DNA from 2 places in the Ketobacter sp. GenoA1 genome. Region 2 is predicted to be linked to the other one. Evidence: predicted binding sites of a transcription regulator. Region 2 holds the regulator's gene; the other holds the start of a gene.

Region 1 (4,773 bases), on a different contig from region 2:
CTGCATCATCTTCCTGTAAAACAAACCATTTTAAAAACCGGCCCGCAATGTGCTTGTACTGTGTTCAAGCGAGACCGATTGGTGTCGCTAAGCGAATTCATTTCGTTTTTGCGTTGGCACGGGGGTGCCGAGCACAGGGTATTAGGTGTTTTGATCCATTGGGGGTGAGTTGTATGACACCGTTCTTCAAGGTATTTCTGATGCTGTCCATTACATTGCTGGGGGCAATCAATGTGGCGGATGCGTTTATTCTCAAGCAACCGGAACAGGCCCAACTCAAAACTGAGCGTGATAGCTCAGTTCCAGCAGATAGGCACGCACGCTGGTTTTAACATTGACTCCGGCATATGGGTTATAGATAAGCTGGTTGTAATCGTTCACGTTGCTGCTGGTATTGTCCGGTGCGCTGCTGCGTGACACCAGGGTGCCGATGCCCAGCTCCAGCAGTGCGCCCTGTTGCGGAACATAAGCAAATCCGGCGCCCAACAAATACGCCTCACCAAAGGGTGCCAGATAATCCGCTTTGTTGGCAGGAATGGCGTTACCCCGGTCTTCATAACCGATGCGCAGCGCCAGTCGATCCGTGTATTGATGCTCCACACCCAACGCCCAACTCCAGACACTCTCATATTCACGGGGAAAGGCCAGTGTCGAGGCACTGACCTGGTCCGGCGCCAAAAAGCTCAGCACCGGCAAAAACTCCGGCGGGTTTTCAAACTCCAGCTTGAACTCATCCCACTGCGCCGTATCGGTCCATTTCAGATCCACATTCAGCGTCCAGCTGGGGGTGACCTTAACACTGACCCCGGTGGCAAAATGCTGTGGGATCGTGAATTCCAACGCAGCATCCCCCTGCTCTTTTTCCAAACCCTTGGGTAACGCCAACACCCCGGTCACCGCGTTGCCCACGGCCGTGCCATTAAGCCCCGAGAAGAAATCCAGCCAGTCATCCCCATAGCGAATCTGATACTCCCCTTTAAGGGTTTTACTGGCCCCGCTTTGATACACCATGCCCAACCTGAACCAATCACTGGGCTGCCACAGCATTCCCAGATTGAAGGATGGGTTCAGGTAGTTCTCCACCTCCACTTCGATATTACCGATGTCGGTGAATGGGCCCAGGTCACCTTCACACACATTCACCACGGCATCGATTTCCGGCAATTCGCACAGCAACCCGCTGAAGCTGTCCACTCCCACCAATATGGCATTGGGCAAACGAAAATCCAGATCAATACCAACACCGGTGTAATTAAAATGCAGGCCCACCCCGAAGGTCAGCTCGTCGCTGATGGGGAACGCCACGGTGGGCGAAAAATACGTGAGATGGGTTAACCCCAGCTCGTTGCCCTGATAACGCAGGGGGCTGCCATCACCCCGCTGGTAGCCCACAATCATCGGTGCAAATACCGAACTGCCCCACACCAGGTTACGGTCTTTCACCTCCACCGCCGCCCCGCCCAAGGGCGCCATCAGCACCGGTATTTCGGTCAACCCCAAAAACGGCAGCATGACAGACACATCCTCAGTGGACGAGGCCCCCTCCGCCACCGGGTCATCTGAGTAGGCGTAACCGTACTGATCCATCAAGCGGTTATAACGCTCGGAGCGTTCCACCTCCCCGGTTACGGTGAAGCGGCCCGCGATCACCTTCAATTGGTACTGCCGGCCTTTGACCTGATAGAGACCCGCCGGGTTATAGTGAATGGAATCAATGCCCGGGGTATCGGCGGTAACCGAGTTGCCCAAAGACAGAGCCTTGGCACTGCCCACAGTTAAGTTTTGCGCCAACTGGGCGTGCGCGGCGGAGCAGGTCACGAAACTGACCCAAACAAGAAATCGGCGGATGTTCATCATTATTTTTATTATGGTCGATTCACGCCTGGCGGCTTTTACTTTGAACAGAATTCAACCAATATTATGGGTTATCAGCAGTGGCTGCAAAGTCCAAATGAACAAGAACCAGCGGTTTTCCGTGACCGACCGGTTCCAGCCCAGAGTTTTCAATGGTTTGCATGAGATGTCGATATTCCATACGGCTACGCGTACGCTCAACCAGCCAAAATCAAACACCACTAACAAAAACAATCGGATATACCACTGGCATAGGATGTGCTTGTGTAATGATGCCTAACTCTAGTCAGGTTAATTAATAATCACATTACACTTTCACATATTGGGGACTTTAACATGATACAACTCTTGAGATACTGCCGCTGCGTAACGGTGGCCCTGCTTTTGGCAACCACTGGTGTCAGCCATGCACTGGTGATGTCAGATTCAACCAGTTTCAATACAGGCACTATCTATACCTCCACCGCGAACAGCACCACTCCCACCAGCGCCTCCAACTACGGTTACGCCTACACATCGCTCAATGGATTTGATTCCAGCCTCGGGACACTGACCGGCGTTTCCATCAGCTATGATACCAGCGCTTATATCCGCAGCAGTATTGCCGTTAGGGATCCGTCAGACTGCTGGGCGTTCTGTGAAGACAATGTCTCCGGAGGTGGCTACGTACGGGGGGACTTTTATCTGGATCTGTATGATCCAAACCTGGGCTACAATCCTTCCACCAGCCGCTCTTCCAGTGTCAACTGCAGTGACAACGACGGCTATTGTTCACGCACAACCTCAACCTATGCCAACTACTTGGACGGCATCCTGTTCAGCACTACGGATGCTTCACTATTGGAGCAGTTTCTGGATGAGACCCTGAACTTCCGCGCCAGCGCCCGTACAACTGCCACCACATCCTATTGTTATGACACCGAAGATACCTGCCGCACCTACGGCGAAACCCGATTCTGGGGTAATCTGGTGGTAAACTACACCTATGACGAAGTGAGCGTGCCTGAGCCCGCCACAATTGGCCTGTTTGTACTTGGACTGCTGGGTTTTGGTCTACGTCGCAAAGGTTAAACCGTTGCCATGTTTTGGCGCTGAACCTTTAGCGCCAAAACATCCACTTCAGGTTTTCAAGCGATAGCCGGTTTTGAAAATCCACCACACCGCCGCCAGACACAGCAACAGAAACAACGCCGTCATCGCCAGGCTGACGGCCACATTCACATCCGCCACCCCATAGAAACTCCAGCGAAATCCACTGATCAGATACACCACCGGATTAAACAACGTTATGGTATGCCAGATGGGCGGCAACATGTTGATGGAATAAAAGCTCCCCCCTAAAAACGCCAATGGCGTAATCACCATCAACGGAATCAGCTGCAGTTTTTCAAAGCCATCGGCCCAAACCCCGATAATAAAACCGAACAGACTGAAGGTGATGGAAGTCAGGATGAGAAAACTCACCATCCACAGCGGATGCTCGATGTGGTAATCCACAAAAAACCGGGCCGTGATCAGGATCAATATCCCAACAATGATGGACTTGGTGGCTGCCGCCCCCACATAGCCCATCAGAATTTCCACAAATGAAACCGGTGCCGATAACAATTCGTAGATGGTGCCGGAGAAGCGGGGAAAATAAATCCCGAACGAGGCATTGGAAATGCTTTGGGTAAGCAGGGTGAACATCACCAGACCGGGAATGATAAAGGCACCGTACTCCACACCGTCAATGGCCACCATGCGTGAACCGATGGCGGAGCCGAACACAATAAAATACAGTGACGTGGACAATACCGGTGACGCAATGCTCTGCATCAACGTGCGCCAGGTGCGGGCCATTTCAAATTTGTAGATTGCCCGCACAGCATAAAAATTCATACCCGATCCCCCCGCGCACCTTTTACCAGATTGACAAAAATCTCCTCCAGCGAACTTTCGCTGGAATGCAGATCGCGAAAATCAATGCCATGCTGATTCAACTCCCGCAACACCTGGGCAATTCCGGTTGCTTCACTCTGCACATCAAAGGTGAAGGTCAGCGCCTGGCCATCGTCGGACAACGCCAGGGGATGGCGACTCAACGCCTCCGGTATTGCTTCCAGTGGTTGCTGTAAATACAGCGTTAATTGCTTCTTGCCCAGCTTCTGCATCAGCGACTTTTTCTCGTCCACCACCACGATTTCACCCTTATTGATCACGCCAATGCGATCGGCCATTTCTTCGGCCTCTTCTATGTAATGGGTGGTGAGAATGATGGTGACACCCTGGCTCCGCAGATCACGGACCATGTCCCACATATCCCGCCGCAGCTCCACATCAACCCCGGCAGTGGGTTCATCCAGGAACAGAATCCGCGGCTCGTGGGACAGTGCCTTGGCAATCAAAACGCGACGCTTCATGCCACCGGACAACTCCATGATGCGGTTATTACGCTTGTCCCACAGTGACAGTGCTTTCAACACCTTTTCGATATGCGCATCGTTGCGCGGTTTTCCGTACAGACCGCGGCTGAACGACACCGCACTCCACACGCTTTCAAACGCATCGGTGGATAATTCCTGCGGTACCAGGCCGATAATGGAACGGGCTGCCCGATACTCTTTGACCACGTCGTGGCCATCCGCCAATACCTGGCCGGAGCCCGGATTCACGATCCCGCAGATGATGCTGATCAGTGTGGTTTTGCCGGCGCCATTAGGGCCCAGCAACGCAAATATTTCACCACGATGAATGTCCAGATTGACGTCTTTCAACGCCTGAAAGCCACCTTCGTATACTTTGGAAAGATGACGTACCGAGATTACAGGTTGCACAGTTTCTCCCTTCAATCAGGTTGCCTGCCGGATGTGAGGCACAAGCCTACCAGAGCCGACACCAATCCGACAGGTGCGGAAGTGACACCTGCCCGGATCATTG
Region 2 (4,773 bases):
ATCCAGCACCTGGCGCATCACCGCGTGGGGCAGTTCCTGTAACAAGTCAGCGAAGTCGTCGGCGTCAAAGCCTTCCACCAGACTCAGGATGTCTTCCGTATTACGGTGGCGCAGAAAATAGGCGGCCAGTTCTTCATTGACGTACTGCAGAACTTCGCCTTCATCTTCCTTGTCGATCAGCTGCCAAAGCAGGTTGCGGGCGCGCAGGGGGGAGGATTCGATAAGCTTGGCGATCTCCGCCGGTGACATGCCCCGCAGCATTCGGCGGATTTCATCAAAGGCACCGCTGTCCAGTGCGTGTAGAAAAGTATGCAGCTGATCTTGCGTTTCATGGCTGGTTTGGGATTTTGCCACAGATCACCTCTCAGCTTGACTTGGACAGGGGGATGAATGCCACCGCGATAGCGGTGCAGCATTCTAACGAGATGCGCTGAAGATGGCCAGTTGCTATCTATTCGGCTTCGTCAAAGCGGTTATTGATCAATGTTTCGATATTGTGCCAGGCCTCTTCGGCATCGGCTCCGTTCACCGTTACCTGCAATTCAGTGCCCTGACTGGCCGCCAGCATCAAAATGGACATGATGCTTTTGGCATCGGCCTGCTGGCCGTTTCGATTCAGCAGAATCTGGCTTTCATAGCGGGATGCGGTTCCCACCAGTTTGGAGGCAGCACGTGCGTGCAATCCCAGCTTATTGATTATGGTTATGGATTTTTCCAGTTTCATAGTGACTCACACCAATACTGCAGGTTTGATTAAACCAGCTTATAAGTCTCGATGTCTAGCCTGGACATTGCTAAAGCGGGATTTGAAATACTCACTGAGTTGTTCGGTAATGTACACCGAACGATGCTGGCCACCGGTGCAGCCAATGGACACGGTCATATAGCTGCGGTTATTGGCGGCAAAGCGGGGTAACCATTTTTCCAGATAAGCGGTCAGATCGTCCACCATCTCCTGTACGGGAGGATGGCCCCGCAGGAAGTTCTGGACACCTTCGTCCAATCCGGTTTGACTGCGCAACTGGGTTATCCAGTGCGGATTGGGGAGACAGCGCACATCAAACACCAGGTCGGCATCACTGGGTATTCCATTCTTAAAGCCAAAGGACTGGAACAATATCGCCATGCCTTCCTGCGAGTGGGTTACCCGGATTTTGATTTGGTCGCGCAGTTCGTGCAGGGTGAGATTGCTGGTATCAATAATCAGGCTGGCGCTGGCAGCCACCGGATTCAGCATTTCCCGTTCCCGGTCGATGGCTTCTTTCAGGGTGTTGGTGTCGTTGCTGATAGGGTGTTTGCGGCGGGTTTCGCTGAAGCGTTTGACCAGTGTTTCATCGCCTGCGTCCAGATAGATAACCTGGCTTTCGACACCATCTGCGGTCAATTCCCGCAGCACGTTGGGTAGCTTCTCAAGTTGGGTCACGCTGTTGCGCGCATCGATGCCGATGGCGACTTCTTCAATTTTGGGCGAAGACCGTGTTGCCAGTTCACTCATCAGATCCCGCAGCAGGGTAACGGGAAGGTTGTCAACGCAGTAGTAGCCGATGTCTTCCAGAACGTGTAATGCAGTGGTTTTTCCTGATCCGGAGCGACCGCTGATTACCACTAATTTCATACCGGTGTCACCAGTGCGTCATAAATACTGTCGGTGGAGTGGGCCGCACGCAATGTTTTGCGACGGTTGTCATCATTGAATAGGGTGGCGATTTTGGAAAGGATGTTCAGGTGCTCCTCGTGAGCATCCTGCGGCACCAGTAAAACAAACAGCATGTCCACCGGCTCATGGTCGATGGAATCGAAGTCCACGCCGCTCTCCAATTTGATAAACGCGCCAATGGCGTTACTGCAGTGATTGGCCCGGCAGTGGGGGATAGCGATGCCTTTACCTAAACCGGTACTGCCCAGCTTCTCCCGCGAGATAAGGTTGTCAAAAAGTTCATTGGGGTCAAGCTCCGGGCACTGCTGGGCGATCAGCCCAGCAGCGGTTTCCAGAACTTTCTTTTTGCTGCCGCCGGGAACGTCTTCAAAGACCCGTTGCGGACTGATGATTTCAGCAAGTTCCATACGTTATCAATAACCTTCAGTTACCAGCTTTTCATTTTTTCCTTGTGCTTCAGCACCTGTCGGTCCAGCTTGTCGGTCATCATATCAATGGCGGCGTACATGTCTTCGGATTCGGCGTTGGCAAATAAATCAGCGCCTTTTACGTGGATTTTGGCTTCTGCTTTCTGGCGGTTTTTCTCTACACTGAGAATCGCCTGGATGCTGGTGATGTCGTCGGTATGGCGTTCCAGTTTCTGCATCTTATCGGCAACGTAGTCCTTCATGGAGTCGGTAACTTCTACGTGATGTCCGCTGATATTGATTTGCATAGGCCACTCCTTAATCGTGGTTTAGATGTTACTGCGACCAAAGCCTGATGTTGGCAGTGGTCTGGTGTTTACGCTTATATAACTGTGACCAACAGTTAAACCAATCGTTTCCTTTCGTTGGACGGCGGGATCATCATGGCTTCGCGATATTTCGCAATGGTGCGCCGGGCAACCTTGATATCCTGTTCTTCCAGTATGTTGGCAATTTTACTGTCGCTCAATGGTTTTTTGGGATTTTCTGCCGCGATCAGCTTTTTGATGATGGCGCGAATGGCGGTGGAGGAGCATTCGCCGCCGGAACCGGTGCTGACATGACTGGAGAAGAAGTACTTGAGCTCAAATATACCCCTTGGGGTGTGCATGAACTTCTGCGTGGTGACCCGGGAAATGGTGGATTCATGCATGCCGACCGCTTCTGCAATATCGTGCAGCACCAGTGGTTTCATGGCTTCCTCCCCCTGTTCGAGAAACCCTATCTGATATTCCACTATTTTGGTGGCTACTTTAAGCAGGGTTTCGTTGCGGCTTTGTAAGCTTTTGATAAACCAACGGGCTTCCTGCAGATTGTTTTTCAGGAAGGTGTTGTCGCTGCTGTTGTCCGCACGCTGGATCATGGATGCGTAGCTGCTGTTGACCCTGAGGCGCGGGGTGGCTTCCGGGTTCAACTCCACTTTCCAGCGGCCTTTGTCCTTACTCACAATGACATCCGGGATGACATACTGGGTATCATCGGTTTCGACGCTGCTGCCCGGATAAGGGTTCAGGGTCTGGATCAACGCAATGGCGCTTTTCAGTCGGGCCTCGGACAGTTTGCCCTTGCGCATGATGGTGGCGAAATCGCGGGCACCCAGCGCATCCAGAAACATCTCCACCACCATGATGGCATCATCCCGGTGGGGTTCATCCCGGGGCAGTTGTTTGAGCTGAATCAGCAGGCATTCCCGCAGGTCACGGGCGGCCACTCCGGGGGGGTCGAACTGCTGAACCCGGTGCAATACAGCCAGCACCTCTTCCAGGGATACGGGTAGGCCATCATCATCGTCATCCGGCTGTAACTGGATGTCCATGGCCTGCAGTTCTTCCTGCTGTAATCTGACCAGGTCGGCCACCACGTCCTGTTGCGCCAGCACACCATCGCGGATTTCCTCCACGGACTGGGTGAGATAGCCCTTGGGGTTGATGCCTTCAATGATGGCCATGGCAATCATCCGGTCCATGTCTGACATGGGGGTCAGATTCAGTTGCCACATAAGGTTGTCGTAAATGGATTCGGGCGCCGTGTTGCGGCTGTCGTAGTCAAAATCGTCATCGTCAAAGCTGCCGCCACTGGACGAGGGGCCTGCGGCACCATCGAACATGGTATCCCAGTCACTGTCCACGGGCAGTTCGTTGGGCATCTCCTTGCCTTCCAGATCCACCGACGAGTCATCGGCGTTGTTGTTGCTGGATTGGGTGTCCTGGGTATCTTGGGATTTTGAAAAATCGAGATTCTGGTCGTTGTCGGTTTTGCTGGTGCTGTCACTCTGTCCGTTACCGGAATCGTTGCTGTCGTTGTCCGGGGAAGATTCATCCACATCCAGGAGGGGGTTGGATTCCAGCGCTTCCTGGATTTCGGTTTGAAGATCCAGAGTGGAGAGCTGCAATAGGCGAATTGCCTGCTGCAGCTGCGGCGTCATGGTGAGGTGTTGACCAATTTTGAGCTGTAAGGTTGGTTTCATTGATACCTAATTCAACTTCTGCAACGACCGGAGACATCTGTACAGCATCGGATTGCTGTATTCCAGGCAGTCAAATAGTGACCTAATTTCAACAGTTTATTGGTGCCGAAATAGAACCGCTTGGGTTTAATTGTAAGAGCAGTGACGCTGCAAAGCAATTTACATGCCTGAAATTGCTTAGAACTTTTACATATGGAACTGGTTACCCAGATAAACATCGCGGACTTTCTGGTTTTGCAGGATAAGTGAGGGCTCACCTTCAGCAATGATGTGCCCTTCGCTGACGATAAAAGCCTTCTCGCAAATGTCCAGAGTGTCCCGCACATTGTGGTCCGTGATGAGTACGCCCAGCCCACGATCACGCAGGTGGCTGATGATTTGCTTGATGTCTGCCACGGAAATGGGGTCGACCCCGGCGAAGGGTTCATCCAGCAGAATGAAGGCCGGGTCAGTGGCCAGAGCGCGGGCAATCTCGACGCGGCGGCGCTCACCACCGGACAGGGCCATGCCCAGTGAATCGGCGATGTGTCCGATGTGAAACTCAGCCAGCAGCTCTTCCAGTTTGCTTTGCCGCTGTTTGCGGGTCAGGTCCTTGCGGGTCTCAAGTATCGCCATGATGTTTTCCCGGACTTTCAAGCGGCGAAAAATGGAGGCTTCCTGGGGCAGGTAGCCGATGCCTTTGG

What was found. The regulator sigma-54, encoded in region 2, starts transcription at its own class of promoters, with help from an activator protein. The targets are predictions, from matches to a motif close to ANTGGCATNNANNTTGCTNT.
Region 1: the regulator sigma-54 is predicted to act here: its motif matches at 2,100-2,119, upstream of D9N13_RS22955 (PEP-CTERM sorting domain-containing protein).

Annotation. Positions count from the first base shown of each region.
Region 1 is NZ_RCHM01000046.1:35,294-40,066, forward strand. It holds gene D9N13_RS22950 (outer membrane protein transport protein) at 277-1,818, opposite strand; gene D9N13_RS22955 (PEP-CTERM sorting domain-containing protein) at 2,191-2,925, shown strand; gene D9N13_RS22960 (ABC transporter permease) at 2,974-3,735, opposite strand; gene D9N13_RS22965 (ABC transporter ATP-binding protein) at 3,732-4,670, opposite strand.
Region 2 is NZ_RCHM01000009.1:368,761-373,533, forward strand. It holds gene mgtE (magnesium transporter) at 1-354, opposite strand, end outside; gene D9N13_RS03045 (HPr family phosphocarrier protein) at 452-724, opposite strand; gene rapZ (RNase adapter RapZ) at 764-1,615, opposite strand; gene ptsN (PTS IIA-like nitrogen regulatory protein PtsN) at 1,612-2,064, opposite strand; gene hpf (ribosome hibernation-promoting factor, HPF/YfiA family) at 2,085-2,372, opposite strand; gene D9N13_RS03065 (RNA polymerase factor sigma-54) at 2,468-4,090, opposite strand; gene lptB (LPS export ABC transporter ATP-binding protein) at 4,277-4,773, opposite strand, start outside.